Regions from separate parts of the Cytobacillus sp. Bac17 genome, predicted to be linked through region 1. Evidence: riboswitches for the same ligand, from Rfam matches in the RefSeq annotation. Region 1 holds a riboswitch; the other holds the start of a gene.

Evidence for each region. Region 1 has a riboswitch for S-adenosylmethionine ahead of NR125_RS03815 (2,3-diketo-5-methylthiopentyl-1-phosphate enolase). Riboswitches for the same ligand answer to the same signal wherever they lie in the genome.
Region 2: another riboswitch for S-adenosylmethionine. It lies ahead of NR125_RS21970 (homoserine dehydrogenase); the one in region 1 lies ahead of NR125_RS03815 (2,3-diketo-5-methylthiopentyl-1-phosphate enolase).

What each region holds. Positions count from the first base shown of each region.
Region 1 covers NZ_JALJRC010000001.1:760,594-776,560, reverse strand. The annotation lists gene NR125_RS03860 (amidohydrolase) at 1-1,175, shown strand, start outside; tRNA gene NR125_RS03855 (tRNA-Arg) at 1,583-1,656, opposite strand; gene NR125_RS03850 (acyltransferase family protein) at 1,911-2,951, opposite strand; gene NR125_RS03845 (methyl-accepting chemotaxis protein) at 3,459-5,264, shown strand; gene NR125_RS03840 (PAS domain S-box protein) at 5,430-7,265, shown strand; gene NR125_RS03835 (methylated-DNA--[protein]-cysteine S-methyltransferase) at 7,262-7,762, shown strand; gene NR125_RS03830 (DUF2087 domain-containing protein) at 7,888-8,469, shown strand; gene NR125_RS03825 (carbon-nitrogen family hydrolase) at 8,506-9,291, opposite strand; gene NR125_RS03820 (pyridoxal phosphate-dependent aminotransferase) at 9,435-10,607, shown strand; SAM riboswitch class I at 10,700-10,803, shown strand; gene NR125_RS03815 (2,3-diketo-5-methylthiopentyl-1-phosphate enolase) at 10,890-12,122, shown strand; gene NR125_RS03810 (2-hydroxy-3-keto-5-methylthiopentenyl-1-phosphate phosphatase) at 12,115-12,777, shown strand; gene NR125_RS03805 (methylthioribulose 1-phosphate dehydratase) at 12,774-13,409, shown strand; gene NR125_RS03800 (1,2-dihydroxy-3-keto-5-methylthiopentene dioxygenase) at 13,463-14,005, shown strand; gene NR125_RS03795 (aspartyl-phosphate phosphatase Spo0E family protein) at 14,310-14,543, shown strand; gene NR125_RS03790 (electron transfer flavoprotein subunit beta/FixA family protein) at 14,794-15,612, shown strand; gene NR125_RS03785 (electron transfer flavoprotein subunit alpha/FixB family protein) at 15,637-15,967, shown strand, end outside.
Region 2 covers NZ_JALJRC010000024.1:11,593-27,559, forward strand. The annotation lists gene NR125_RS21915 (B3/B4 domain-containing protein) at 1-369, opposite strand, end outside; gene queG (tRNA epoxyqueuosine(34) reductase QueG) at 477-1,610, shown strand; gene NR125_RS21925 (amidase domain-containing protein) at 1,812-2,690, shown strand; gene trmL (tRNA (uridine(34)/cytosine(34)/5-carboxymethylaminomethyluridine(34)-2'-O)-methyltransferase TrmL) at 2,753-3,226, shown strand; gene nfsA (oxygen-insensitive NADPH nitroreductase) at 3,324-4,073, shown strand; gene NR125_RS21940 (PrkA family serine protein kinase) at 4,483-6,378, shown strand; gene NR125_RS21945 (hypothetical protein) at 6,780-6,920, opposite strand; gene NR125_RS21950 (hypothetical protein) at 7,039-7,224, shown strand; gene yhbH (sporulation protein YhbH) at 7,528-8,700, shown strand; gene NR125_RS21960 (general stress protein) at 8,759-9,373, opposite strand; gene NR125_RS21965 (NUDIX hydrolase) at 9,576-10,214, shown strand; SAM riboswitch class I at 10,290-10,391, shown strand; gene NR125_RS21970 (homoserine dehydrogenase) at 10,504-11,718, shown strand; gene NR125_RS21975 (hypothetical protein) at 12,123-12,317, opposite strand; gene NR125_RS21980 (cation:proton antiporter) at 12,650-13,792, shown strand; gene NR125_RS21985 (DNA-3-methyladenine glycosylase) at 13,870-14,475, opposite strand; gene proC (pyrroline-5-carboxylate reductase) at 14,608-15,423, shown strand; gene NR125_RS21995 (L-cystine transporter) at 15,643-15,967, shown strand, end outside.

The DNA of each region.
Region 1 (15,967 bases):
TGGAGCTGTTAAACTCGCTTGGATATCATTTAATCTATGGGAGAGATGCAATGGACGGAGATTTTATGAGAGGAGTTCCATCCAATGCGGTTTTAGAGATGGCATATCAAAGGGCATTACTGGATGGTGCTAATCCGAATATACTTCAGAAAATGAAAGGTGGCTATACTACTGTAATTGGAGTTTTAAAAGGTATAAAACCGGGTCCTACCGTTGCATTTCGTTTTGATATGGATGCCTTGCCAATTGCAGAGAGTCAGGATGAGAACCATTATCCTAAAGTAAATGGTTTCCGTTCAAAATATGAAGGGAATATGCATGCTTGTGGGCATGATGGCCATACTGCCATAGGCTTGGGGCTCGCTGAAAAACTGGCGGATGGTCAGTTTGCTGGGACAATAAAGCTGATATTTCAGGCAGCAGAGGAAGGAGTTCGCGGAGCATATGCAATTGTACAGAAGGGGTTATTAGATGATGTGGATTATATGTTTTGTCATCATCTAGGTGCAGATGTTCCGACTGGTGAGTTCCATGGTGGTTCAACGCACTTCCTTTCCTCCACGAAAATGATAGCTCACTACTATGGTGTTGCTGCTCACGCAGGCGGTAATCCGGAAATGGGTAGAAATGCTTTGTTGGGTGCTAGTACCGCCTTATTAAATATACATGCTATCCCGCGCTTTAGTACAGGACCCACCCGAGTTAACGTAGGAATCTTAGAGGGTGGAACAGCAACTAATATCATTCCCCAATATGCAAAAATGAATATTGAGACTAGGGCTCTTACCGAAGAGGAGAATAAAGATTTGGAGGAGAGAGTTAGAAATATCATTACTCACAGTGCATCTATGCATGAGCTTGATCATCAAATTGAAGTTATTGGTGCCGCTATCCCAATTACCTGTGACAATGAACTGGTTGAGTTAACTATAGAAGAGGCAAAGCAAGCAGAAGGATTTACATCATTTGGAAATGGTGAAGGTAAAGGACTCGGGAGTGAAGATGCTAGCTTTATGATAAAACGAGTCCAAGATTTAGGGGGAAAAGGGACTTATATGATTGTAGGTTCCACTATACCCGCACCGCATCATAATCCAAAGTTTGATATTGAAGAAGAAATTCTTCCGCATGCAGTTGAATTGTTTAACCGAATTGCACGTCGAATATTAAAATAATTATTATTTGGATTTAGGTTATCGGTCACAAAGTGAATAATCATAACTTATTTGAAGTGTTTATCAGCATAAATTTGAGAAGTCCCGATTAATGTGATTCCTCTATTACACTTTTTTATGTTTAATATATTCATGTGTTATTGAAGATGAATGTAATTAACTAACGGATTCTTAACTTCAACATTAGCTGCTAATCAGGCAGCTTTTTCTTTTTAAACAACACTGATGTCTTAACCAACAACAGGGGCTTTAGTGGCCGATTAGAGGTATGAAATCATAAATAAAAATCGGTTCGACCCCAAACCGACCCCAAACTTGGTATTCTAAGGATTAGGAATAAACATATTGAATAAAATAAAAAGCGCAAAACCCTTGATATAAATGGGTTTTGCGCTTTTCTTTTGTAGCGTCCCAGGCGAGATTCGAACTCACGACCTACAGCTTAGGAGGCTGTCGCTCTATCCAGCTGAGCTACTGGGACATATTGGCGTAAGTATATTTTTTGTAGTGCAGATAAGACTGGTATATCCTGTTTCTTCCTCTGCAAGCCCAATACAAGGGAGCAAATGCGTCGAAACAGAGCTACAGGGATGTAATTCAGGGATGTTTACGCTTAGCTGAGCTATTGGGACAAAATAATATAACACAGTTATTTATTATAATCCCATAATCAAAAATGGTCAATAGTTATGACTAAAGTAAAAACCGGCCATTAATACATGACCGGTTTCTGTTCTAACTTGTAAGTTTTTTACGATAAAATCTGGCATATGCCTTTGATCTATCTTTTAGCTTCTTTAGCTGTGATGTTCTCAGTTCTATAATAGGCTGCGCAAATGAAGTAATCAGTTTGCTTGAGAGAAGCAAAGTCAGCAGCAGCGATATTCCGGCAAGCAGCAGGAAGTTTTCCGGTTTGCTGAAAAAGCCCTGTACATCACTTTCCCTGAATACCCGTACAAAGAATCCGTGAAGCAGATAGACATAAAGTGTATTTTTTCCTAAATCAGTAAAGAAATATTGTTTGCGGGGCACAAAAGCAAAGAAGCTAAATACCATTATCAAACTTAGGACATAAAAGCCCAATCTCGTTAAGACTGCCCCAATTGAAGCTGCCCCCATTTCAGTATATGGCTTTGAGCCAAGCAGCCACTTATAATCCACTTCAGGATAGAGGTAAAAGCCTATAAAGACTACAGCAAAGATTGCTAATGCACTAATTCTGAACTTTGGCTGGAATAGCGCATAGAAATGCTCCTTCTTTAAATAATAACCCAATAGGAATAAAGGAAAGAACACAAATGTTCTCGATAAACTTAAATAGTTTGAAATCCAATCGGCATATCCGACAGCAAGCCCAATGATAAAAGCAGCTACCAGGGAATAAACCGCTTTATACTTTGCAAAGAATAAAAGCATGATATTCCAGCAAAACATACTGATCAGGAACCATAAAGACCAATGCGGGTTAAAAGGATCCAACTCAAAGGTGCCTTTATTATATAAAAAATAATAGAAGATCGAATAAATAACCTGAAAAATAATATATGGCAGTATGAGCTTTTTTGCAATTTTCTTTATATAGCCTTTTTTATAAAAGCCTTTTGCAAAAAAACCGGATACCAGTATAAATGCTGGCATATGGAACGTGTAGATTACCTTATATAAAGTATAGATTGTTTCATTATCTTCAATAAAAGAGCGGAGTAAATGTCCGAAAACGACAAAGAAGATTAAAATAAACTTCGTGTTGTCGAAGTAATAGTCACGTTGTTTCATAAGTCCTCCTCTATTAAAGACCCCCATAAATACTCTTTCTTTCTTTACCCACTTTAACATGAAGCAAACTTCTTTTCTCGTGTAAATAGAAGGTTTAATTTACAGAAAAAGTAAAAACTTCTAACTCTGAAAATGCTGTCATACTAATTAGAAATTACTGTTATACAAATAAATATTGCTTGTTACTTCATATATTATATGGCTTGAATGGATTTAATTTAAATCTGTTTCAAATTTTATTTAAAGAAAATCATTTTTGTCGCAGATAAAAGGGAGTAGTCCGATTAGTATGTCATGACTGATGCTGACGTGAGAAAATCAGGTTTTTTAAGGTAAGAATTTAAAGGGAATAGGTGCAGGGAAGGCTTTATTAAAATGAAAAATTGGAAAAATAATCTTCAAATGTCTTTTTTGTTCTATTATAATGAATTGAAAGAATAGTAAAAAAGAATTAGGTACATACTAGTTCAATTGTTCGCATCTGGTTCAATCATAAAGGGGGAAGTTATGTTGAAAGGGGTAAGAAAATTTATACCTGGCAATAAGGAAAGAAAAGAATCGTCCAGGTCAAAAAAGTTTAAAATAGGCAAGTATTTAAATAAAATGGCGAGCACGAAATGGTGGAGGAACCTGAAGCTTGGCCAGAAATATGGGGTTGCGCTTTTTGTGACCATTGGACTATTCACGGTTTCCACCGTTCTAACTTTCTTCTTGCTGACAATTGCCAATTCAAAACTGGAGACTGTTAAGGATTCTGGGGAAAAAGCCATTAAGATTACAGAATCAGCGGCCACTTTTCATCATAAAGGGAGCACGATTGGAAACTTTATCATTGACTCCAACCCCAAACATTTAAAAACATTTGATGAGCTGACAGAGGATTTTAATAAATTGAAAGAGGAAATTTCTCCGGAACTGAGCGATTCAAAATCAAAAACCCTTTTTAGGCAAATCGATGAAAATGATCAAAAAATCACCAGTTTATTTCATGATGTCATCGAGCCAGAAGTAAAACTGCAGCATGCAAGAGAATATAGGCTGGGGAAATTGCAGGCAGATAATATTATTTCTGAAACGGTTGATAAGTTAAATACCCTTGGCAGAATGATGAAGGAGGATCAGCAAAAGGCTGTGTCTTCTGCCAAATATGGTCTTATCCTTACTTTAATAGTACTTGGTATTTCAATCATCATTTCTGCTATCCTGGGAATCGCGAGCATCCTTTTTATTGGAAGTATAATTTCTAAAAAACTAACTGCCATTGTCCAATTCTCAAATGAAATTGCAGGAGGAAACCTCAATGCAGATTCAGTGGAATATGAAGGTGATGATGAAGTAGCACAGCTTAGCAGAGCCATGAACTCAATGAAAATGAAGCTGCAGGCCATGATTCAGGAAATCAATGCGGTTTCTGGGTATGTGACAGAAAGAAGCGGTGAACTGAATATTGCTGCAAATGAAGTGAAAGCAGCCAGTCAGCAGGTGGCTTCAACCATGCAGGAACTGTCCGGAGGAGCCGAGGATCAGGCGGGTTCTGCAACGCGTTTATCTTTAATGATGGACGAGTACCTGGAAAAAGTAAAAGAAGCTTCATACAGCGGTAATGAAATAAAGAGTGCTTCCACAGAGGTGCTATCACTTACTGAGAATGGAAACAAGCTAATGAAAGAATCCCAGGAACAAATGAGATTAATTAACCAAATAATGAAGTCTTCTGTTGACAAGGTAAATGGACTTGATGGTCAGACAAAACAAATCTCCAGATTAGTTAAGGTTATAAAGGAAATTGCAGACCAGACCAACCTTCTGGCATTAAATGCAGCAATTGAAGCTGCCAGAGCCGGTGAGCATGGAAGAGGCTTTGCAGTAGTGGCAGATGAGGTGAGGAAACTGGCTGAGCAGGTATCATTCTCGGTTTCAGATATCACTAAGATTGTCGGGGGTATTCAAACGGAGTCAAGCAGTGTGGCCACATCCCTTCAAACAGGCTATGTTCAAGTTGAAAAGGGAACCGAGCAAATTCAATTGACAGGACAAACATTTCAGAAAATTTATGAGGCAGTTAACTCAATGTCCAATAATGTCAGTGACATTTCCCGCAGCCTCGAGCAGGTATCCATTAATTCTGCCCATATGAACCAGTCCATTGGCAGTATTGCCGCAGTGTCTGAGGAATCTGCGGCAGGCATCGAACAAACGAGTGCATCAATGGCTCAGACTAACCAATCAATGGAGGAAATCTCAGACAATGCACAGTCCTTGTCGGAATTGGCAGAACAATTAAATGAGATGATTGCAAAATTCAAATTGTAAAATCCAGGCATACTCTCTACACAGGGTATGCCTTGTCCTTTCTCCAGACATTTGAGATGAAAAATTAATAAGACAGTTTTCTCGGAGATTTAAAGGTTTTAGTCAGATATTGTAGAAATATTTAATTAATTGCATATCCCAATAGGAGGAAATAGAGTGGTCATTATGAATCAGGAAATCAGGAGACTCTATGCCAGGATTGAGACTTTGGAAAAGGAAAATAATATTTTGGCCAATAATCATTCACTTAAATATAATATATTCTCACGCTCAAATGATGGAATTTTAATTTTTGATAGCCAGGAGAGAATTGTTGATGTCAATCCATCATTTGCTGAAAGTATAAAGACGGATAAACAACACCTGATCGGCAGGAGACTGTCTGATATCGTGCCGAAAAATAGACATTTCAAGCTTGAAAAGCAAAGGGAATTATTAAAGAAGAAGGAAAGTGTCAGGGGCATTCTGCCAATATATAACGGCAGAACGATAATAGAGTTTGATTTTACTACCAGCATCCTTAATGAGGACGGTCTTTATATGTGTATATTAAGAGATGTAACGAGTAAGCGGCTCCTCGAACGAAAAGTGAAAAAGAATGAAGAGCTGTATGCTGACCTATTTATTGAAGCCCTGGATGGGATCATTTTTTGGCGTGGAAATGGTGAGATCATTGATGCGAATGAAGCTGCTTGCCGAATTTTTGAATGTACTCATGATGAGCTTCTCAATAAAAAGATCAAAGATTTTGTATATGAAAAATCGGAAAGATACAAAAGCATTGTTAAAGAGATGTTCGTTAAGGGAAGCATACGGGATGAGCTAGTTTTTCTTATGCCAAATGGCCAGTTCAAATCTTTGGAGTTTACAGTGAAATTGAACTCCGTTGAAGGCTACCATATGACAATCTTCAGAAATGTCAGTGAGCGTCACGCTATGGAAAAAAGCTTGAGGGAAAGCGAACAAAAATTTCGCATGATATTTGAAGGTGCCCTTGAAGGGATTCTGCTCTGGAACAATCAGTTTGAAATAGTCGATATTAATCAATCAGGTCAGAGAATGCTTCAGATGACAAAAAAGGAGCTTATTGGTGTTTCGCTGCATAGTATTTTAAATGACTGCAATATAACCGATGATGAATTAAAAGAGCAGATAAAAAACATACACTCTGCGGGGCAATCAGACGGTAACCTTTCCATTACTCTGAAATCAGGCAGAAAGAAATTTTTTGAGTTTTCCAACAAGCTGAATATTTTTTCTAATATCAGTATGACAACATTTAAAGACATTACTGAGAAGCTGGAAATGGAAGAACAGCTTCGGAAATCAGACACTTTGCATGTGATTGGAGAATTGGCAGCAGGGATTGCCCACGAGATAAGAAACCCCATGACAGCACTTAAAGGCTTTATACAGCTGCTGGAGGACAGTGTGAAGGAAGATCATACTATGTATTTCAATGTGATTACCACTGAGCTTAGCAGGATTGATTCAATTATTAATGAATTTCTCATACTTGCTAAGCCTCAAGCTGTCAAATTTGTGGAAAAAGACATATCTCAAATCATGAAGGAAACAGTCGATCTCCTTAGTGCTCAGGCTGTGCTCCATAATGTTCAATTCAGGACTTATTATGAAAAGAATTTGCCCAATGTTTTCTGTGAATCCAATCAAATGAAAAAGGTCTTTATCAATATTATAAAAAATGCCATTGAAGTCATGCCTAAAGGTGGATATATTACTGTATCCATCCAGAAAGGGTTTGACCATAAAGTTCACATATCCATTAGGGACGAAGGGACAGGAATTCCTGCACATAAAATAAAAAAGCTTGGTGAACCTTTTTATACTACAAAGGAAAGAGGCACTGGACTTGGCTTAATGGTTACATATAAAATTATTGAAGAACACAAGGGAACAATTGAAGTGGAAAGCAAATTGGGGGAAGGAACTGTATTCCACATCCATTTGCCCTATTCTTTAAAGGCGGGAATGAAATGAAAGGCAGAGTTTATTCTAAAACATACACACCGGCAGGGGACATTTACATTGTCATTGAGAATGGAATCCTTTCGGCTTTATACATGGGGGAAGAAGATTTTCTCGAAGGGGAAGACGTTTTATCATTGAAATTGGATCCCTCCGACTCTTTAATTAAAAGGTGTACAAATCAGCTTGAGGAATACTTTGAAGGGCATAGGAAAGAGTTTGACATCCCCATTGAACCTCATGGCACTGAATTTCAAAAGGCAGTCTGGAAAGAGCTGTGCCTAATCCCATTTGGAGAGACAAGAAGTTATCAGGACATTGCTTTTAAAATAGGGAAAGAAAAAGCAGTGCGTGCCATTGGTCAGGCAAACAAGGCCAATCGCCTTCCGATCATTATCCCATGCCATCGCGTGATTGGAAAAAATAAATCGTTAACGGGTTATGCAGGAAACAGGACTGAAATTAAAGAAGTACTGCTAGCACTCGAAGGGTCTAATTATATAAAATAGCTCAAACTTAACAATCACCTCTTAGGTGATTTTTTTATGGGGGTTATTATATATATGGTTGACTGAATGAGTAGGATTCGATTATCATCTAATTAGATATCGATCGAAATGAGGGCGCTGAAAATATGCAATTAAATCGTTTAGTAGCTTTTTATAAGACAATGGGAGACCCAACCAGAATCAGGATTGTTTTTCTCCTTGCCAAAGGTCCTTTGCATGGACAGGCGATAGCGGGGAAGCTTGGTTTAACTCCGCCAACCATTACTCATCATTTAAATAAACTGAGGGAAATAAACCTTGTTTATCAGAGAAGAGATAAAAATACTGTTTATTTTTATTTAAATGAATCCGTACTGAAACATCAATCAGGTGTTCTTGCAAAATTGGCAGATAAAGAGGAGGTTAAGAAAATGGAAGAACAAAATATAGAAAGCCAGAAGGTTATTGAAAATTTCTTTACCAAAGATGGAAAGCTGAAGAATATTCCTGCACAGAGGAAGAAGAGACTCATGGTTTTTGAGTATCTAATCAAAGGATTGAAAATGGGGAAAAAATATGAAGAAAAAGAGCTTAACGAATATATTCAACAGTATCATGAAGACTATGCTACGATACGCAGAGAATTTATTATAAATCATTATATGTACAGGGAAAATGGCATTTATGAATTAAACCCTCCGGAAATGTGGGCGAAAATAGAAGGGTAAAGCAAGGCAGGGCCCCAGTTAGGGCCCTGCATGCCTTCAATAGTAATAATCCGGTTTGCGGTCGGTAAAAATCGGAATCATGCTGCGGACTTCTTTCACTTTATCCAGGTCTATCTCAGCATATAGGATTTCTTCCGTTTCAGAACCTTCTGCAAGCACTACTCCCCAAGGATCTATAATCATCGAATGGCCAGCAAAGACATTGTCAGGATCAGAACCGGAGCGGTTGCATGCAATTACATAGCACTGGTTTTCAATGGCACGCGCAATCAAAAGTGCCCGCCAATGTGCCAGCCGGGCCAATGGCCATTCAGCTACTACAAATAAAGCTTCAGCACCTTCCGCTGTATGGGTCCGCACCCACTCAGGAAAACGGATATCATAACAAATCATCCCTGCAAACTTCCTATTTTCCAGTGAAAAAACTCCCTTGGCTGTCCCTCCGTTCAGATAGAGATGTTCATTCATCAGCTTGAACAAGTGCAGCTTGCTGTATTCATGTATAAGGTCACCTTGGTTATCTACAATCAGCAGAGTGTTGTAAATGCCATCGGGTGTTTTCTTTGCAACAGATCCGCCAATCATATGAACCCGATTGCTCTGTGCGGCCTCTTTCAAAAAGACTAGCGATGATTCTGCATCCTGGTCTGCAATTTCACCCAATCTGGTCAAGTCATAACCAGTCGTCCAAAGTTCCGGCAGCACAATAACATCCGGTTTATCCCTAAGCGCCTTTTTAATCATGATTTCGGCTGCTTTAAAATTATCCTCGGGTTTTCCAAATGCAATATCCATTTGCAAACAGGCAATCTTTAATTTCATAAAACTCCCCCGCAATCATCATATCCTTATGGTAAAATTAGTCCGATAGATGGAAATTTTCAAAATTTTACTTTACATCTTACCATTTACGTTATATCATTTGTGACTATATTTTCAATCTTTTTTTTAAGCAGGTGAACAATTTGGTAAATTATCCGCAATCAGATCTTTTGAAAAGTCTGCCTAAACAGTTTTTTGCATCTTTGACAGCCAAAGTGGGGAGAAAACTCCAACAAGGGCATGATGTCATCAATCTTGGACAGGGCAATCCTGACATGCCTACACCAGAGCATATTGTCAAGAGTCTTCAAAGTGCAGCCGATAATCCGCAAAACCATAAATATTCCCCTTTCCAGGGCTTCCCGTATTTAAAAAAGGCAGCTGCTGACTTTTATAAAAGGGAATTTAATGTTGAATTGGATCCTGAAACCGAAATAGCCATCCTTTTTGGTGGTAAAGCAGGATTGGTTGAAATCCCTCAATGCCTTTTAAACCCTGGGGACAGCGTATTGGTTCCGGACCCGGGATATCCTGATTATTGGTCAGGTGTTGCACTTGCCAAAGCAAAAATGGTGACAATGTCTCTAAGAGAAGAAAATAACTTCCTGCCAGTATACAGTGAATTGTCAGCAGACCAGCTTAATGCAGCTAAACTGATGTTCCTTAATTATCCAAATAATCCCACTGGAGCAGTGGCAAACAAGGACTTTTTTCAAGAAACAGTTGATTTGAGCAGGAGCCATGGTATTTGCATCGTCCATGATTTTGCATATGGAGGAATTGGTTTTGACGGCATAAAGCCTGAAAGCTTTCTTCAGGCAGAAGGGGCAAAAGAGGTCGGAATTGAAATTTATACACTTTCAAAAACATTTAATATGGCAGGCTGGAGAGTTGGATTTGCAGCTGGAAATGCAAGTGTCGTCGCAGCACTGAACCTTATGCAGGATCATCTATACGTCAGCTTGTTTGGTGCTGTTCAGGAAGCTGCAGCAGCTGCTCTGTCAGGACCACAGGATTGTGTTAAAGAATTGAATTCCATATACGAATCCAGACGTAATACATTCATCTCTGGCCTCAGGGAAATCGGCTGGAATGTTCAAGCTCCTAAAGGCTCTTTTTTTGCATGGCTCAAGGTCCCTGAACAATTTACATCGGAAGAGTTTGCTGACTATCTCTTGGATAAAGCGCATATTGCGGTTGCACCAGGCATCGGATTTGGTGATTTTGGAGAAGGGTATGTGAGAGCGGGTTTACTGACATCTGAGGAGAGACTTAAAGAAGCAGTGGGCAGAATAAAAAAATTAAATTTATTTTAAATTTTTCTCATAATTCAATTGACAAAAATATTAAGCACTGTCATAATTCTAATTAAATTTTAATTCTAAATTAACTGAATACTCGTTTCGTTTTCTTATCAAGAGCAGGCGGAGGGACTAGCCCTATGAAGCCCGGCAACCGACTTATACATGAGCACGGTGCTAAATCTTGCAGCTTATAGCTGAAAGATAAGAAGATGTTAGATTGCTATCCTAACCTCTTCTTATTTGAAGAGGTTTTTTATTGTTTTCATTCTTTGATTTTTGAAAGGAAGAATATACATGAGTGAAATTATTGCAACGTATCTGGTTCATGATGAAAAACATAACCCGGAGAAAAAGGCCGAGGAGATCGCTTTAGGCTTAACGGTCGGGTCATGGACCCATTTGCCGGAACTAGAAAAACAGCAGCTGGAAAAGCATAAAGGCAGGGTCGTTTCTGTTGAAGACTATACTAAAGATGAAGAAAAAAAGGAAACAGCCGCAGTCATTAAGATTGCCTATCCAACTGTTAATTTCAGTCCTGATTTACCGGCAATATTAACAACAGTCTTTGGAAAACTATCATTGGATGGAAAGATTAAATTGTTAGATTTACAGTTTTCCAATGAACTTAAAAGCTTTTTTCCTGGGCCACGATTCGGGATTGACGGACTGAGGGAAAAACTGAATGTATATGATAGACCCCTTCTGATGAGCATCTTCAAAGGGGTGCTGGGCAAAGACATGGATTTTTTAACTTCGCAGCTGAGGGAACAGGCCCTTGGCGGCATCGACCTTGTAAAAGATGATGAAATTCTATTTGAAAACCGCCTTACACCTTTTGAAGCCCGGATAACCGAAGGCAAAGAAGTGCTAAGGCAGGTTTATGAGGAAACAGGCCACCGTACCCTATATGCTGTGAATTTAACAGGCAGGTCTTTTGATTTAAAAGATAAGGCAAGGAAAGCATCCAGACTTGGTGCAGATCTTCTTCTCTTCAACGTATTCTCGTATGGGCTCGATGTTTTGCAGTCATTAAGAGAAGATGATGAGATAGGGCTGCCTATCATGGCACATCCTGCAGTTAGTGGAGCTCTTTCTGCTTCAAGTGTTTATGGGATTTCCTATCCTTTGCTTTTAGGCAAACTCCTCAGGTATGCAGGCGCAGACTTGTCTCTATTCCCTTCACCTTATGGATCGGTTGCCCTTGAAAAAACTCTGGCCTTATCAATTGGGGATACCCTGACTAGGAATGATTTCTGCAAAAGAACCTTTCCGGTTCCATCAGCCGGCATCCATCCGGGTCTTGTACCTTTGCTTTTCGAAGACTTCGGAATAGACAGTGTAATTAATGCCGGAGGTGGCGTACATGGGCATCCGGATGGGGCAAGAGGAGGCGGTTTGGCATTCCGCCAGGCAATAGATTTAATTTTAAATGGGGCTTCTTTAACAGATGCTCCATCAAACTTCCCTGAATTAAAAAAAGCGATTGATCTGTGGGGGTACAAAGAGGTGGCTGTAAAGAATGGCTAAAGTGGCGGTATTTTGTGATTTTGATGGAACTATTACCGAAAACGATAACATCATTCATATCATGAAGCACTTTGCTCCTTCTCAATGGGAGGGGATAAAAAATCAAGTTCTGGGACAGGAAATTACCATTCAAGAAGGAGTAGGAAAGATGTTTTCCCTTCTGCCAAGCAGTCTGAAAGATGCTATCACCGATTTCATCTTAGAAAATGCAAGAGTAAGAGAGGGATTTCAGCCATTTATCGATTATCTGGAAAAAGAAAAAATACCGCTTTATATAGTCAGCGGAGGAATAGATTTTTTTGTGGCTCCTGTACTGGATAAGTATGGACCCTTTGAAGAGGTGTTCTGCAATAGTTCTGATTTTAGCGGAGATACAATTAATATCTTATGGCCCCATAGCTGCGATGAAAAATGCAATAAGAATTGCGGCTGCTGCAAGCCTTCTATTATGAGGAAACTGGTGGATGAGAACACCTTTAAAGTGGTGATCGGAGATTCAGTAACCGATCTGGAGGCTGCCAAACAGGCAGACTTTGTCATTGCCAGAGATCTGCTCCTGGAGAAAAGCAAAGAGATGAACCTAAATCATTCTGCCTTTGAAACATTCTATGATTGCATTGAGCTTTTAAAAAGATTAAATGAGGTGAGGGTATGAGCAGAGTTGGGGAAAAATGGAATGAGCTTGCAGATATTAAGGAAGAGCTTGCAGAAAGGGACTGGTTTATGGGAACAAGCGGAAATCTGGCCATTAAGGTCAGCTCACATCCCCTTCAATTCCTCGTAACAGCAAGCGGAAAGGATAAAAGGAAACGCACTGATGAAGACTTTCTCCTTGTTGATGAATATGGACACCCGGCAGGGGAAACACATTTAAAGCCTTCTGCTGAAACACTTCTGCATTCTGAGATATATCGAAGAACGAAAGCTGAATGCAGTCTTCATGTACATACTATTGACAATAATGTCATTTCAGAAATTTATGGTGATCAGGCGGCGGTTACATTTAAAGGGCAAGAGCTGATTAAAGCATTTGATAAGTGGGAGGAAGATGCTGTTCTCGAGATTCCGATTATTCCGAATCATGCGCATATTCCAACGCTGGCAAAGTGTTTTTCTTCCCATGTATATGAAGATTCAGGTGCCGTCTTGATAAGAAATCATGGAATTACAGTATGGGGCAGAACCTCCTTTGAGGCTAAAAAGATCCTTGAGGCTTCAGAGTTTCTGTTCCGTTATCAGTTAAGGCTCCTGGCATATAAGCCCGATCAGCTAATTAAAGTAGTTTAATATATGAACTGCTGTTATTAAATCATGCGAGAAAAAAATTATAATAGAGAGGAATGATTAGATTGGCATATATCGTACTGAAAAATTCAAAAAAAGAAATTAGGAATCAGGAAGAGGTTGCTGCTTTTCTGGAAAAGCAGGAGGTTATCTATGAGCAATGGGCAATAGATAAATTGCCTGAAAATCTGCAGGAAAAATATTTACTTTCCGATGATGAGAAACAAGAAATTCTGGCTGCATTTGCTGAAGAAATTAAGGATATTTCTGATCGAAGAGGATATAAGGCACAGGATGTAATTTCCCTTTCAGAGAATACGCCGAATTTAGAACAGCTTCTTCAGAATTTCCAGCAGGAGCATCATCATACAGATGATGAGGTGAGATTTATTGTCAGCGGTCATGGAGTCTTTATTATACAAGGAAAAGATGGAGAGTTCTTTGAAGTATTCCTGAATCCTGGCGATTTAATATCCGTACCCGAAAACATCCGTCATTATTTTACTCTTCAGGAGGATCGAAAAGTAGTAGCCATCCGGATTTTTGTTACCGCAGAAGGATGGGTGCCAATTTATGAAAAAAAGGAAGTTCATCAATAATTTAATGACCCACCCATTGCCCCCGGCATTGGGTTTTTATTTTCCTGCTATAACAATTGGATATTTTTTTAACATATTATGGTCTTGCGATTTTTTTATCAAATCCCGTTGATGCCACATAATAAATTTAGCAGAATGTGTCGAAACCCCATGAGGGTGAATTGAAATTGATGTCGATAAAAATAAATTCGGAAAAAGATTGTCTAATATTGCGAATCTATTTACATTTATAGAAATTCTTGTAATAATGCTTCAAGTAGACACATTTATATCGGATAAAGGGATAGGAGTAGGAGGAAGAAAGTTGCGCTATAAAAGAATACAGCTGCTGACTGAAATTCAGCAAAAAAGGGAAACAATGATAGAAACGGCCAAGAAAAATGGAATGGCGAGCCAGGAAACGGTTCGCTGCAGCCAGGAACTTGATCAATTAATTTTTGAATATCAATGCGTCGTTAAAAGAGAGAAGGAACAAAAGAAAAGAATGAGGATTTCCTTCCGGGAAATGATTCTCTTATGGAAGAAAGCTGTTGTATAATTTTAAAATTCCAAGCACATAGATTGAACATATAATAGGGAAGAAAAAAAAGGATCCGTTGAGGATTCTTTTTTTTAGTTGGCGCCAGTTCTCGCTTTTCTTAGTAATGAACTGCACAATTCTTATTAATTCTTCATAGCAGTACTATGCATGTATCGAGAATCATATCGTAATACAAAGCTTTTTTATCTATCTCTTAAAGCGAACTATACTTATAGAAGCTTTAAGTTTAGAGGGGGGAAAGTAAAAAATGCACATAGTAGTGTGTGTCAAGCAAGTGCCTGATACAAAAATTATTAAAATCAATCCCAAAACCAACACTCTTGACCGGCGCAGTGCACCTGCCATTTTAAATCCTTATGATGCCCATGCAGTACAGGAAGCAGTGAAAATAACAAAGACCATAGGAAAAGGCACCATTTCGGTTTTATCCATGGGACCTCCACAGGCTGTTGCTGTTATTAAGAAAAGCATCGAAATAGGAGCAGACCGCGGCTTTTTAATCTCAGACCGTGCATTTGCCGGCGCAGATACACTGGCAACAAGCTATGCTCTGTCTAAAGCATTGGAGCGTATTTCAAAAGATATGCCTGTGGATTTAATCATATGCGGAAAACATGCCATTGATGGAGATACCGGCCAGGTGGGACCAGGAATAGCAAGAAGGCTGGATATTCCGCCTGTTACAAATGTTATAGAGGTATCCGAACTTAATGAAGGTGAAAAAACGATACTGATCAAAAGGAAAATTACAAACGGATATGAATTAATACAAGCTCAAGTCCCTTGCCTGCTGACCGTTGAAAAAGAGATTAATAGCATAGAATACTCCCCTATGCCAAACATGATAAAAGCTGCCAGGTATGAGCCGGTTATCTGGTCTGTAAATGATCTTGAGGAAGTAGATCGTACACAGCTCGGGTTGAAAGGGTCTCCTACGATAGTGGGAAAAATGTTTACTCCTCCCAAGCCGGAAGGCGGAAAGAGGCTTGAAGGGAATGCGGAAGAACAGGTTAAGCAGCTGATGGAGCTGCTTAATGATAAGAAAGAGCTGTTTGTAAGCCGATAATGGGAATAATTAGGGGGGATTTACATGATGGATGAGTACCGGGGAGTGTGGGTATTCATAGAACAAAATGATGGGAAAATAGAAGGGGTTTCCCTTGAATTGCTCGGTGCAGGCAGAAAGCTGGCAGATAAGCTGGATGTGCCTCTTTCCGGTGTTCTGCTTGGATATGAAATAAAGTCTTTATGCCAGGAAGTGATCGCTTATGGAGCTGATCAGGTATATGTTATTGACCATGAAGTGATGAAAGATTATCGGACGGAGTCTTATATGAAGGCAGTAATCAATCTTGCAGAAAAGTATAAACCTGAGATATTTCTCTATGGGGCCACTTCCAATGGTAAAGATTTGGCCAGTG
Region 2 (15,967 bases), on a different contig from region 1:
CTTATCTGCGTCATACACGCCAATCGGTATTTGATATTCGAGGGAAAAGAAGTTGTTAATATCTATGGAGCTGTTGACCGGCTGCAGATAATTTTGTTTCTTAATTCTTCGGTACAGTGCTTCTGCAGAGTGGCGGTACCGATTTGGATCCTTGCCTGCTGTTTTGAAAATCTGTCTCCATTCTTTGATCCCTTCAAATTCTGTAACACTCTTGTCCTCTAAGTCAAAATAAATTGATTCCTGAAATAATTGGAGTCTGCCCTTTACCATTTGAGGAGATTGTCCGACTTCTATATTTTTATATGTAATGAATCCAATTTTAAATTGGGGAATTAACCTGCACAACTCGGGAGCAAACGTAATTTCCAAGCTTTCCACCTCCAAAATTACTTTAAAATAGTTTATCATAATAAGCGGTGATTCAATAAATTAAAGACTTTCATATAAATCAATTTTTCATGAAAGGAGGTTATACAATGGATTTTGCCCATTTCAAGCAGGAAGTGATTGAATACAGCAAAACAATTGGCATAGATAAAATCGGTTTTACAGCAGCCAGCACTTTTGATGAGATGAAAAATAGACTGATTCGCCAGCAGGAACTTCAATATCAATCTGGATTTGAAGAGCCTGATATTGAGAAGAGAGTGAATCCCGGCCTCCTATTGGACAAGCCCAAATCCATTATCTCAATAGCTGTTGCTTACCCTTCCAAAATGAAGGTCAGAGTGGTCAGCAAAAGAGGTGAGAGAAGAGGCATTTTCTGCCGCGCTTCATGGGGTAAAGACTATCATCATATCTTGAGGGAACGTCTACAGAAACTTGAGGGATTCATTCAGTCAAGAATACCTGAGGCGTTATGCAAATCCATGGTGGATACAGGTGAGCTTGTGGATCGGGCCGTAGCGCAGCGTGCCGGAATTGGCTGGAGCGGAAAAAACTGTTCCATCATTACACCGGAATTCGGATCGTATGTCTATCTAGGAGAAATGATTACGAATCTGCCATTTGAGCCGGATAAACCAATGGAAGACAGATGCGGCAGCTGCAATAAATGTGTAGACGTCTGTCCGACTGGTGCTTTAATTCAGGGAGGTCAGCTTGATGCACAGAAGTGCATCGCGTTTCTGACACAGACAAAAGGCTTTCTTGCTGAGCCGTATAGAGAAAAACTGGGTAACAGACTTTATGGGTGTGATACCTGTCAAACCGTATGCCCTGAAAATAAAGGCAAGGATTTTCATCTGCACGAAGAGATGGAGCCTGATCCGGAAGTGGCAAAGCCGCTTTTAAGGCCGCTTTTATTTATCAGCAACCGTGAATTTAAAGAAAAATATGGTCCGGTTTCAGGCTCCTGGAGAGGGAAAAAGCCGATCCAGCGAAATGCCATTATCGCCTTGGCTCACTACAAAGACGAAACATCTGTAGAAGATCTGATTAAAGTCATGACAGAAGATCCTCGGCCGGTGATCCGTGGAACGGCTGCCTGGGCACTTGGGAAAATTGGCGGTGAGAAATCATTAGCTGCCCTGGAAAAGGCTTTGCAGCAGGAAAAAGACGGAGAGGCTATTGCTGAGATTGAAAAAGGTTTAAGTTTTATTGAGAAATGATGAGGGAGGAATCTCCCTCTTTTTCTATGGCCATTTTTATGAAAAATTCTAATTTTTCCTCAGTCCAACAATATGCAAAGAGTAAAATTCAAATGCAGAGAAACTGTTCAGTCCGGCTGACTTACTGTTATATTGCACGAAAAATTAAGCAAAGTCCTCTGCTTTCTCTCATATGTATTGAATAGGAGAGGAGTGAGATGCGTGAGGGACCAGCTTCAGGAGCTGTTAATAAAAAGAGTGCAGCAGTGCGTTTCCCATTCAAGAAGTTCAATTCATACCTGCCCTAAGATTGAAAAGAAGAAAGAATCTCTTACCGCCCGGTCCGGTGAGATTGTTAAAGCCCAGGCAACCGGAAAAGTGATCAAGGTCGGCGGGGAGAAGGATGACGTGAAGCAGGTTGAATACAGAGTTCACTTTAGATATTTAATTAAGCAAAAAGGCGTGTTCTATATGGAAGAAGAAATTGAAGAGCGAACAGCCGACTTTTATAAAGGAGTGTTCGTCGAGGATCGGGAGAAAAACCCTTTTAATGAGATTCAAAAAGATGAAGCGTCTCCAGACCATGAATATGGAGAGGAAGAAAGGCTTGTATATGAGTATGACCGCATGAAAGCAGTGCAGTATGCAGAAAAATGGTGGAACAGCTATAATCCGGCTTATAAAAAATTTGAAGTGGATTGCACCAATTATATTTCACAGTGCCTTCATGTAGGCGGCGGCCCGATGAGAGGGTATCCTAACCGCGGAAAAGGATGGTGGATGAGAAGCGGAAATTGGAGCTACAGCTGGACGGTAGCGAATTCATTGCGATGGTATCTGCCGAGTTCGAATTCGGGGTTAAGAGCGGAGGAAGTCTCCAGTCCGGATCAGCTCTTAATTGGAGATGTTATTTGCTATGATTTTCAGGGAGACGGGCGATTTGACCATACAACGATCGTGACGGGAAAAGATGCCTCAGGAATGCCCCTGGTCAATGCCCATACTTATAACAGCCGAATGCGTTATTGGGCTTATGAAGATTCAACAGCCTATACACCGAATATTAAATATAAATTTTTGTCTATAACTGATGACCAGTAATTTGTAAGGTGATTTCAAAATGATATAATAACACATGCAGATTTAATTTAGAGGTGAAAAAAGTGGGGTTGCATGTAGTATTATATCAGCCGGAAATTCCGGCCAACACTGGTAATATAGCCCGTACTTGTGCGGCTACTGATACGACATTGCATCTGATCCGGCCGCTTGGCTTCTCGACAGATGATAAAATGCTGAAGCGTGCAGGCTTGGATTATTGGCAATTTGTAAAGATCGTCTATCATGAATCATTGGACGATTTCTTTAATAGCAGCGAAGGCGGTGAATACTTCTACTTAACGAAGTATGGCACCAAGCCGCATTCCACTTTCGATTACAGCAATGTCGGGAAGGATTATTATTTTATTTTCGGCAAAGAAACGACGGGCCTTCCGAAGAATATCATTGAAATCAACAAAGAACGCGCATTAAGGGTTCCAATGAACGATAAAGTCCGTTCGCTTAACTTATCCAACACTGCAGCCATTCTTGTTTATGAAGCACTGCGGCAGCAGGATTACTTGCATTTAAAATAGGAAACAGCTGGCCTGGTATTTTTCGGGCCTTTTCCTTTGGAGAATACTTTCCTTTCTGGGTAAAATGAAAAAGTATATATGGAAAGGATGAGTTGTGATGAATGAAGTGATCAATTTGCTGATGGACCATCGCTCCGTGCGGAATTTTGAAGATAGGCCTCTGTCCAAAGAACAGATAGAAACGATTGTACTTTCTGCTCAAGCTGCGTCCACCTCAAGTTTTGTTCAAGCCTATTCAATAATCGGTATTACCGATAAAGTGAAGAAAGCGAAACTTGCTGAATTTGCAGGCAACCAGAATTATGTAGCAGAAAATGGCCAATTTTTCGTATTTTGTGCTGATCTGCATCGTCATGAAGTAATGGGACAAATGGAAAATATCAATGTAATTCCCTCCATTGAAAGCACAGAGAAATTTATGGTGGCTGTCATTGATGCAGCATTGGCTGCACAGAATGCTGCGGTTGCTGCTGAATCGCTGGGATTGGGAATATGCTATATTGGCGGAATAAGAAACAATCTTGAAGGTGTAGCTGAACTTTTAAAAACACCGGATCGCGTAATTCCTTTGTTTGGACTGGCTGTTGGCTATCCTTCCAAAAAGAACGATAAAAAGCCAAGGCTTCCTCTTCAGCACATATACCATGAAAATGAATATAAGCAGGATGAAACTGCCTACCGCGAAGAGCTGGAAGTGTATAATAAAATCATTTCCGAGTACTATGATGAGCGTACGGGCGGCAAGCGGAATGACACGTGGACTGGTCAAATCGCCGGCATGCTTGAAAAGCAGACACGAATGTATATGAAGGGTTTTGTACAGAAGAAAAAGATGGATTTGAGGTAGGGGTATAACCAAGAGCCTGTGTTCCGAAATAAGAGAAAAGCTGCTGAATGATCAGCAGCTTATTTTTTGCTAACGCCTGGCTTGTCATCATAACCAGCAGTGAAAATAGCAGCAAGGAAAGCAACCATTACACCGATAATAATAATTGTACCCATGTATATGTAATCCTCCTTTAGCGGTATATCAATAGGCAAGCTTGTAAATATAAGCTTATTATAGCCCAAAAATGAATAACTGTGAATGAAAAGTATGGAGTTTTTTTTACAGTTAGATCCCGCAGTAAAGTGTTCCTTATAATTAATCCCCATAAAAAGTACAAACCAAACTCTCAATAGTTTACGCATGTTCGATTGCCGGGGCGCATAGAGTATATTAATCGTCTCTGATAATGCGACAGGGGGAGGTCCTTATGGATATTCTAAAAAAAATTGAGATGTACAGACACGAGGAAGAAAAGCTTAAATGGGAAGGGACTTTTGGAGAGTATTTAGAAATTGTTAAAGAGAAGCCATGGGTTGCCCAGTCAGCACATTCACGGGTATATAATATGATTAAGGATGCCGGTGTCGAAGAAGTGAAGGGGCAAAAAAGATATCAATTTTTCAGCAATCAGCTCTTTGGATTAGAAGAAGCATTGGAAAGGCTGGTAGAAGAGTATTTCCATCCTGCTGCCAAACGCCTCGATGTCCGCAAAAGGATTCTTTTATTAATGGGGCCGGTCAGCGGCGGTAAATCAACTTTAGTGACAATGCTAAAGAGAGGTTTAGAGCAATATTCTCACGCTGATAGGGGAGCGGTCTATGCTATTAAGGGCTGTCCAATGCATGAGGATCCGCTTCATTTAATCCCGCATCACCTCCGTAAAGACTTTCATGATGAATATGGAATAAGAATTGAAGGAAACCTCTCGCCATTGAATAGTATGCGTCTCGAACAGGAGTATGGCGGCCGTATAGAAGATGTTTTAATTGAAAGAATCATTTTCTCAGAAGACCGCAGGGTGGGAATTGGCACTTTCAGCCCATCAGATCCAAAATCCCAGGATATTGCTGATCTGACTGGAAGCATTGACTTTTCAACCATTGCTGAATATGGTTCAGAATCAGATCCTCGTGCCTATCGTTTCGATGGGGAACTAAATAAAGCAAACCGAGGGATGATGGAATTCCAGGAAATGCTGAAGTGCGACGAGAAATTTTTATGGCATTTATTGTCCCTGACTCAGGAAGGCAACTTTAAAGCAGGGCGCTTCGCCTTGATATCAGCGGATGAGCTAATTGTTGCTCACACGAATGAAACAGAGTATCGTTCATTCATTTCCAATAAAAAGAATGAGGCTCTGCACTCAAGGATTATCGTTATGCCAATCCCATATAATTTAAAGGTTTCAGAGGAAGAGAAGATTTACGATAAAATGATCCGAGAAAGCGATGTTTCCAATGTGCACATTGCACCTCATACCCTGAGGGTTGCAGCGATGTTTACGATTTTAACCCGCATGAAGGATCCGAAAAAAGGCGATATAGATTTAGTTAAGAAAATGCGTTTGTATGATGGAGAGAGCGTTGAAGGCTATAACAGGGCTGATGTGGAGGAATTGAAAAAAGAGCATGCAGATGAAGGCATGAGCGGTATTGACCCGCGTTATGTCATCAACAGGATCTCTTCTACAATCATCCGTAAAAATATCACGAGCATCAATGCGCTGGATGTATTACGGTCGCTTAAAGAAGGGTTGGATCAGCATCCATCCATTACTCCAGAACTGAAGGAAAGATACCTGAACTTTATTTCTCTGGCCCGCAAAGAATATGATGATATTGCGAAGAAAGAAGTACAAAAGGCATTTGTTTACTCTTATGAAGAATCTGCAAAAACGCTTATGGAAAACTATCTTGATAATGTTGAAGCATACTGCAATAAAGCGAAGCTTCGCGACCCATTAACCGGTGAGGAAATCAGTCCGGATGAAAAGCTGATGCGCTCAATCGAAGAGCAGATCGGCATCTCCGAGAATGCGAAGAAAGCATTCAGGGAGGAAATCCTCATCCGCATCTCAGCTTACGCAAGAAAAGGCAAGCGCTTTGACTATAATTCGCATGACCGTCTGCGTGAAGCTATCCAGAAGAAGCTTTTCGCTGACCTGAAAGATGTCGTGAAGATCACCACATCTTCAAAAACGCCGGATGAGCAGCAGCTGAAGAAGGTGAATGAAGTTGTAGCAAGATTAATTGACGAACATGGCTATAACTCAACATCAGCAAACGAACTGCTCCGCTATGTTGGAAGCTTGCTGAATCGTTAAAAAATGGCCTGGCAGGATAGCTGCCAGGCTTTTTTTGCGGATGAATAAAGAGCTGAATTAGGAAGGGCGCAAATAAGTGGAGTTCAGGAGCAATCATGGCAAAAGAGAACGCGATAAAGAATAGGGAAGGCGTAATGACATGGGTTACAGCGCAAAAATCAAAATGGGCAGCGCAAATCAGCTGTATATCGGCGTAATTATGATACTAGAGGCAATAAAGAATGAGGAAGGCGCAAATATCACGGGTGGCGGCGCAAAAATCAAATGCATCAGCGCAAATAATTGAAGAAGCGTCGCAATCAAGAAAAAGTCAGAATCGGAAAGCAAACCGCCAAATGTATTAAAAATGATAGACTCCAGGAAAAAATACCCCATATAAAAAAAGAGGCCCGAAAGCCCCTTCATCTATTTTTCTCTATATTTTGTGCAGCTTCTTTCTTTTTTTTCTGGCATTCAGGACAAATTGGCTTGTTCTCAAGATAAACTGTCCGATCATACAGTGATAATTCACCACACCAGCCGCAGCAAAGGATTTCGCTCATAAAAATCCCCCCCTTTTAGTATAATCCTATTTTCGCTTGGCCATTTTTATGCAGCAGATTCTGCCTAAAAGTTTAGATACGCCCAATTGGGGGTATAAATACAGCAGAGGTGATATTCATGAAAAAGAAAGAATTAGATAAGAATTATACACCGAGAAACAGCTCAATGGCAGAAAATATTGAAGAAATGGAAAACCTGGGAAAGCAGATGGAAAATTTGCGGACCAATAAAGAATTAAAAGAGGATTATGATAAATATCCCGATCCCATTCAGCATAAAAACAAGGACAAGAACCTTCGCTAAAAGCGGAGGTTCATTTTTGTTTAATTAGGCAAATCCCCATATTAAAAAATGGGCTTGTCTAAAAGATGATGCGAATGTCTTATTGTCAAAATTATTTGTAAATTATTTTGTCTTCTCGCATATGATAGAGTAATAAACATTTCTTTGTATTGGTCATTAATAATAAATTTGCTGCCAGGAAATGAGTCTATGAAAAGAAGGCAGACTGCTGAATTGGGGATGTTTCATCATTTTTTGACACTCGCGATATTGTATGTTGGAAAGCTGTAATGTGTGAAATTTAATTTAAAAGGAGGGGTTAACATGACGAATGTCAATAACCATCAGTTTGTGATTTCCCAAGAAGATTGGTCCCTCCATCGCAAAGGCTATGATGACCAGCAGCGTCATCAGGATAAAGTCCAGGAAGCAATCCGCAACAATTTGCCTGATTTAATAACGGAAGAAAACATTGTAATGTCGAATGGGCGGGAAGTAGTGAAGATTCCAATTCGCTCTTTGGATGAATACAAAATCCGTTATAACTATGATAAAAACAAACATGTCGGCCAAGGCGATGGAGATAGCCAGATTGGAGATGTAGTGGCACGTGACGGATCCGGCAGCCAGAAAGGACCCGGAAAAGGGCAAGGGGCAGGCGACCAGGCAGGCGAGGATTATTTTGAAGCAGAAGTATCATTGATGGAAATTGAAGAAGCTTTATTTAAACAATTGGAATTGCCTAATTTAAAAAGAAAAGAGCAGGATGAAAATCTGGTAGAGGACATTGAATTTAATGATATCAGAAAGACTGGATTAATGGGCAATATTGATAAGAAACGGACCATGATGTCGGCATTCAAGCGGAATGCAATGAATGGAAAGGCAGCTTTCCACCCAATTTATAAGGAAGATTTGAAGTTCAAGACCTGGAATGAAATTGTAAAGCCTGATTCAAAGGCTGTCGTGCTTGCAATGATGGATACGAGCGGATCGATGGGGATTTGGGAAAAGTATATGGCCAGAAGCTTTTTCTTCTGGATGACCCGGTTCCTGAGGACCAAATATGAGACAGTCGAGATAGAATTTATTGCCCATCATACTGAAGCAAAGGTGGTCTCAGAAGAGGACTTCTTCTCAAAAGGAGAAAGCGGGGGAACCATTTGTTCATCTGCCTACCGTAAAGCGCTTGAACTGATTGATGTCAAATACGACCCGCGCAAATATAACATTTACCCTTTCCACTTCTCAGACGGTGATAACCTGACCTCTGACAATGCCCGCTGTGTTAAGCTGGTGGAAGATCTTATGAAGGTGTCCAATATGTTCGGGTACGGTGAGGTCAACCAGTATAACCGCCACTCGACCTTGATGTCAGCCTATAAAAATATTAAAAATGAGGATTTCCGCTATTATATCCTTAAGCAAAAAGCAGATGTATTCCATGCGATGAAGAGTTTCTTCAAACAGGAGGAAGATAAGAAGAAGTATGCTTAAGAGAGGGGAACCTCTCTTTTTTATTCGGGAAAAAAGACCCCACACGGGGGGCCCTTTGCTATTTGTCCCTTTCCTTTGTAAGCCGATTATCCCAGTTTAATTCAGCACTGGTTTTCACAACTTCAGACTTTGGTGAAACATGAACACGAGTGAATTCCTGATTATCGGCAGCACATGAGCTACCGGATTTATCTGCCAGTGTTTTGATATCTGTTTCATGGTCAACTTCCCGTGCTGAAGCGCTTTCGAGGTACCCTTCTGAGTTTTCAGCACTGACCCTCTGATTGCCTTTCTGGGTAGTGGGATAGTTTCCGTAGTAATCCGCGATTAAGACATATTTTCCATCAAACACCATGCTTGCGTATTTATCCAAGTCATGTTCATCAAACCGTATACCATCTTTTTTATCAGGATCCATTCCTGAACTTGTGGCTGGATCTTCTCCCATAAAAAGGGCTTTCACTGAATCAAGAAAGCGCTGATTGCCGAGCTCCTGGGATCCGACTATTCGCAAGTTCACTCCATGATTGTCTGCAAAGCTTTCAAGATTCGCTCCATCTTTTGAAACAATCACCAGGTTGTCTTTCTGATACCCGTTTGACTCTGCCCCTTCAATAGCTTCTCGTAGCTCTTCCTGTGTAGCATACCCGCCTATTAATATATTTTTCTTCATATTTTCACTCCTCATGTCATATTATATTTTCTATTTCCCCTGATTTGCAGGAGGAGAAACTTTCTTTTTCTTTTGAAGGGCGGACAGTTAGACTGTCCTGTATCATTACATGGTACAAGCCGTATGAATTAATAAAACACAGTAAATACAGTATGATAAAGATGTAGCCAATAAATTGGAATTGCTGCTGGAGGTGGGGTATATGGAGATTGAAAAACTGGCTAAAAGGTTAAGTAACAGGACCCCAGTCATTTTAGGGAGTGAGCGATTTTCGAAATTCGCTATTTTGCTTCCGCTTGTAGAGATAAATAAGGAAACACATGTCCTTTTTGAGGTGCGTTCACTTACAATGAGAAGGCAGCCTGGGGAGGTCTGTTTCCCCGGCGGAAGAATAGATCCGGAAGACAGGGATGAGGAGCATACGGCCATCCGTGAGACCTCAGAGGAACTCGGCGTAAGCGAAGACAGCATCACAGATGTGTCCCCGCTGGATTACATGATTTCCTTCGGACAAATTATTTACCCTTATGCAGGCATTATCCATAATCCTGACCAGATCGTGCCAAACCCTGACGAAGTAGAAGAAGTTTTTACCGTGCCTCTTTCCTTTCTAAAAAGAGTAAAGCCGGAAACGTATCACGTGAATTTTAAAGTAGAGCCCGAAGAAAATTTTCCTTTTGACTTGATTGCCGGAGGTGAAAATTACAATTGGCAGACAAGGAAAGTAGAAGAAGTATTTTACTTTTTTGAGGATAAGGTTATTTGGGGGCTCACTGCCAGAATTCTTAAGCATTTTCTTGAAATCATTATTGAAGATTTCGAGGAAAATGAAAGCGGTTGAAGAAAAAAATTTCAAAAAAGGTTGACGAAGTCCTTATAAATGTTTATGATTCATATAAATTGAATACTTAGAAACTTCTTATCAAGAGAGGCGGAGGGACTGACCCTATGAAGCCTCGGCAACCAGCATTTATGCACGGTGCCAAATTCAGAGGAATACATTTTCCGAAGATAAGAAGGCGGAATGAACGGAATGTAAATTCAAACCCCTTCTTGTCTGTAATAGACGGAAGGGGTTTTTTGTTTTTATAGGTATCTGCTCTTTAAATATTAACCAGGGGGAATGAGAAATGTCAGCGTTAACGATTGGGCTATTGGGGTTTGGAACAGTTGGAAAAGGAGTGTATGAAACGATCAGCAAACATCAGGGAAGGCTTCAGGCGATATTCGGGAAAGAAGTGAAGGTCTCCGCCATCCTTGTCAAAAATGTGAGTAAGCATTCTGTGCCTGATGATGACGTGCTTTTAACTGATGATTTTCAAGAAATTATTGAGCTTCCCAAGCTTGATGTCGTAATTGATGCCATTGTTGGCAGGGAGCCAGGCTATACGTATTTGCGCCAGGCAATATTGAGAGGATGCCATGTCATTACTGCAAATAAGGAGATGTTTGCATTCCATGGAAGTGAGCTTGCGAGGCTCGCAAAAGAACATAATGTATCATTAGGATTTGAAGCAACAGTCGGAGGCGGAATCCCAATAATTCAGACTATCAAGCAGCTGCTGAATGCGAACAAGATTGAACGGATCGAAGGTATATTAAATGGCACGTCCAATTTCATTTTGACAAGTATGCGCGAAGAGAACTTATCATTTGAAGAAGCACTGAAAATAGCTCAGGAAAAAGGATATGCAGAAGCCGATCCCAAAAACGATATCGAGGGATATGACGCTTTTTTCAAAGCGGTTGTTCTGAGTGAGCTGGTGTTCGGGAAAGCACCGGCGCAGGAAACATCTGTTAGAGAAGGCATTACTGACATTACAATTGAACAAATCCGTATGGCTGACTCCCTGGGACTGAAATTTAAACATGTAGCATCGATTGAGAGGGAAAAAGATGCTATCCGCTGTACTGTAAAACCGGTCCTGACAGCGGAGGCACATCCCTTGTACAGAGTAGAAGGAGTGCAAAATGCAGTTTCAATTGATGCGGATATAGTCGGGAATATCAGCCTGCAGGGTCCTGGAGCCGGCATGTTTCCGACAGCCAGCGCAATTATTGAAGATTTGATTCATGTAGGCAGAACAGATATTCCTTCAGTCTTTGAGGAAGGCAAGTCGGAATGGACTGTTCTTGACGAGCCAGTTTGGATTATTTGGGGTGATGCTAATGCAGGATTGCCTGAGGGATGTGAAATAATCAGTAAAGTGTCAAAAGATGTCTTCATCTTTAAGGCATCATTGGAAGCTGTGTCATTATTAGATACATCAGATTTGAAGGCTTATCAGGTGCTTGGAGACTATGCTCCGGCTGTAAAGGAAAATAAACAGGTACAGACGGTATAACCTGAAAACATAATGAAAAAACAGGAGGGGCAAGCTTATGAGCTGCCCCTCCTGAAGTATGTTTAGAGATGGTGGATGTTATCGCAGTCTAACGGGCAGTAAGCCTCCTTCTTCAAGACTCAGAGGAATCGAAAGAGGATAAGTGGGAGTCCACTGCCCATAAAGGCCCGACCGCAGAACAAAGACTAAAAACGCCACGTCCTCCCAAAAGCTGCGCTTTCGGTCGTGCGATGTATCGCTGCCGTAGCTTTCCTTGTCCTATGGCAATGTCTTTGTAACATACTTCCGCCCAAAAGCTGTCGCATTTGGTCGTACGATGCTCATGCAGACGAAGCCTTCCTTGTCCTGTGGGCCTCAACTTATAATCAGTGGGGTATAAAGCCCCCGCTGATTGAAGTTTCACTTTATGCCTGCTGGTTTTTTAACAAAGGATTATTTAATCCAGAATAAAGGTCTTTTACATGGACCGTTACAATCTTAGCGCCAATCTGGACATGGACCATATTATCAAAAACAGCTGTTACCAGGCCGTTTAATGAAACATTAGCACCAATATTTAGATCTTTGTTGGGAGTTTTAACATTTTTTTTGTCTGCCATCGTAACACCATCCCATTCGGTTTTATTGAACTTATACATAGAATATTGCCTTTTTATAGTAAAATAAACGCTTTAATAAAAAAAGTCCAGTAATATAGCTCGTTTTTTTATCGACAAATTTTATTGGTGCCAGGTACCTGTCGAATTTTCTTTATATAAATAATTAAGTATTCATTTCCGAAATTAAATACAGCCGAAAAAACAATCCTTGGAGGGAATGACACAATTTGTGCTATCCGATTTTGGATCTAATTGACAGGAGTGAAATTTAGACAAAGAGGGTATTAATAGTCCGTAAAAATACGGTTTCAGAAAAGGATGAATAACGGAATATGAATATGCCTCTTGCAATTGGGCTCATTTTTATTGCCCTTTATATAACTGCAATAATTGGGATTAAAATCTTAAGAATTCCCGATATCGTTATTTATATTATTTTAGGAGCAGGCATCGGTATTTTTGGATTTTACAAAGAGGCGAAAGTAATTGAAGCTGCAGGTGAAATTGGCTTAATTCTGCTATTCTTTCTGCTTGGCACAAAATTCTCTGTGCGAGAATTAAGGAATAACGGAAGGAAGGTCTGGAAATCCGGGCTATTGGATGTTTTTTTGGGAGTGGGAGTGACTGCGGGAATTGCCTATGCAGCAGGTCAAAATATGTTTGTCTCTTTATTGATAGGCGGAATCGTATATGCAACCAGTTCTTCAATTACTGTTAAGCTGCTGGAATCAAAGAATCGCCTTGAAGATAAAGACTCTGAATATATTCTATCTCTTCTGATTTTTGAAGACCTCGCTGCCCCGATTCTTGTGACCGTTCTGATTGGGCTGAGCGGTGGAAATAGTTTCTCCGCTGCAGACTTTCTGTTTATTTTTCTGAAGGTATCTCTCCTTGCTGGCGCTGCGGTTTGGATGAGCAGAATAGTTCTTCATAAAGCCCAGCATTGGATGAAGAAAGTTGCTCATGAAGATTCCTTTTTGATTCTTGTTCTTGGAGTTGCGATTACTTATGGAGGATTTGCAGTATTTCTAGGGCTATCAGAGGTTATTGGCGCATTTCTTGCCGGCATCATACTTGCCGGAACGGAGGTGAAAGAAAAAACAGAGGAAGTTGTACTTCCCGTCAGGAATCTGTTTCTCCCATTTTTCTTCTTGAATTTCGGGCTTTCGCTTGAGTTTAATGAAGAAATTCCTTCTCTGGATCTTCTGGTTATTATTGTTACCTGGTCCATCATTCACAAGCTTGCTGCAGGATATTTTGGAGGGCAATGGTATGGCCTATCGAAACAGGAAGCTCTAGGGGCGGGATTATCATTATCATCAAGGGGAGAATTCTCTGTAATTATTGCCGGATTGGCCACAGGAGGCCTTAAAGTATTTGCAGGGGCTTATATCCTGATTGCAGCTTTGGTCGGCATGCTGCTGTTTCAGTTATCATCCTGGATCCATTCACGGGTGCAGAAGAATTCCGGTTAATAGCATAAAAATTTCCGGAAAATCTCTTCTTTTGAAGAGTTTTTCCGGTTTGCTGTTTATTAATTTCTTCCTTCCTCTTACTTCCTGTTCCGTGAAACATAAGGATTTTCAGCAATCCAAAATCTCCAGGGATAATTCCGCGCATCACCGGAATTATCAATTCCGATTCGTTTTCCGCGTGTGACTTTCCCGGGAGGAATTCCTTTAGCAATCATAAGAGGAGGGCTTGTAAAACGCCGCCCATAATCATCTATTGTAATATTGAGAGCTTTGGTTAATTTACCAGGTCCATTAGTTAGGTTCTTAAGATCATCCATTTTTCGTCTTTTCTTCATTAAATCAAGGCCGTCTACAGGTTCAATTCCCCTGATCAATACAGCTTCAGGCTTTTCCTTTGGGCCGCTCACAACATTAACCAAACAATGGGTATGCATCACATACGTGTAGACAAATCCGGGTTCATTGAACATGATTTCGGTCCGCTTTGTTCTCCTGTTCCCAAAGCTGTGAGCTGCCCTGTCTTCCGGGCCCATATATGCTTCTGTCTCAACGATATAGCCTGAGGCGATGCCCTCTTCCGTTTCTTTGATCAATAAGCAGCCCAGCAGTGCTTCCGCCAATAGTAGTGTCGGCTGCTGAAAGAAGTCTTCTGGCAGTGGGGCATATGGTTTTATATCTTTCAAGATCAATCTCTCCAAACAGTATGTTATTAGTGTTGCAGCATCGTGTCTTATGTTTTTACCCTCTGCTATTTTTTCATAACCATACCTGCAGTATAATAGCAAAGGGAAATACTATACAGGATGTGGGCATTGATGAATAAAAATATCGGTTTTATCGGATGTGGAAAAATGGCTCAGGCCATAATTGGAGGAATACTCAAATCCAATCTGGTAAATCCAAGCCAGATTATTGCTTCAGCAAGAACGGAGAAGACGCTTGACGATGTAAAAAGCAGGTGGAATATACAAACACGCCTTTCCAATATTGGAGCAGCGGAAGAAGCGGATATAGTGTTTTTGGCTATTGAGCCTGATGCACATGGGGAAGTTATTGATGAGATTAAAGATAGCGTCCGTTCCGATGCCATCATTATAACCATTGCGGCCGGCATTAGTCTAACCTTTCTGGAACAGTCATTTGGCCGGAAAGTTAGAGCAATTCGAATCATGCCTAATACGCCATCATTAGTAGGAGAAGGAATGAGCGTCCTTTCAGCTAATGAATCAGTATCTCCAGATGATATGGAGGAAGTGGAAAAAATATTTTCATGCATTGGAAGAGCAGCTTTTATGGAAGAAAAGATGATGGATGCGATTCCTGCTATAAGCGGTTCTTCTCCAGCTTACGTCTATATGTTCATTGAAGCATTGGCAGATGGCGGTGTAAAAGCAGGATTGCCCCGTGAACAGTCTTATCAGCTCGCAGCACAGGCTGTTTTGGGGGCTGCCAAGATGGTGCTGGAAACAGGTCTGCATCCAGCGGAATTAAAGGATGAGGTCTGTACTCCAGGTGGGGCAACGATTGAAGCAGTTGCCGAGCTGGAGAGAAAAGGGTTCCGTGCAGCGGTAATGAGTGCAATGGATCAATGTTTTGAAAAAACAAAGGCTCTTTCAGGGAAAAACAATTAAACAAGATTTATTAACCTAAACCCGGCAGTTATACAACTGCCGGGTTATCTAATGGTTCGTGAAATTTAGGCGCAAATCAAAAGGAAAAATACTGAACATTTCATGGCAGAATGGAATATATAATAAGAAAATTTAAATTTTAATTCCGACTTGACTCATAGGAATACATGTATTATAGTAAGTCATTATGAGAACATCTTTTGGGGAGGATTCAGTCCGATGAGTACAGGACTATTAGTTTTAAATATTGCCATTATGCTTCTGCTTGTAGGCGTATTATTCTTTATGCAAAAAAAGCATATTTCATTCTCAAAGCGTGTGTTTACAGCGCTTGGATTAGGGATTTTGTTTGGTTTCGCCCTTCAGCTGATTTACGGACCGGGTGCTGAGATCATTGCCAAATCTGCAGACTGGTTCAATTTAATAGGCGGGGGTTATGTCAAATTCCTGCAAATGATCGTAATGCCATTAGTCTTCATTTCCATTTTAGGAGCTTTTACTAAGCTTAAATTAACAAATAATATAGGGAAAATCAGTGTGCTTA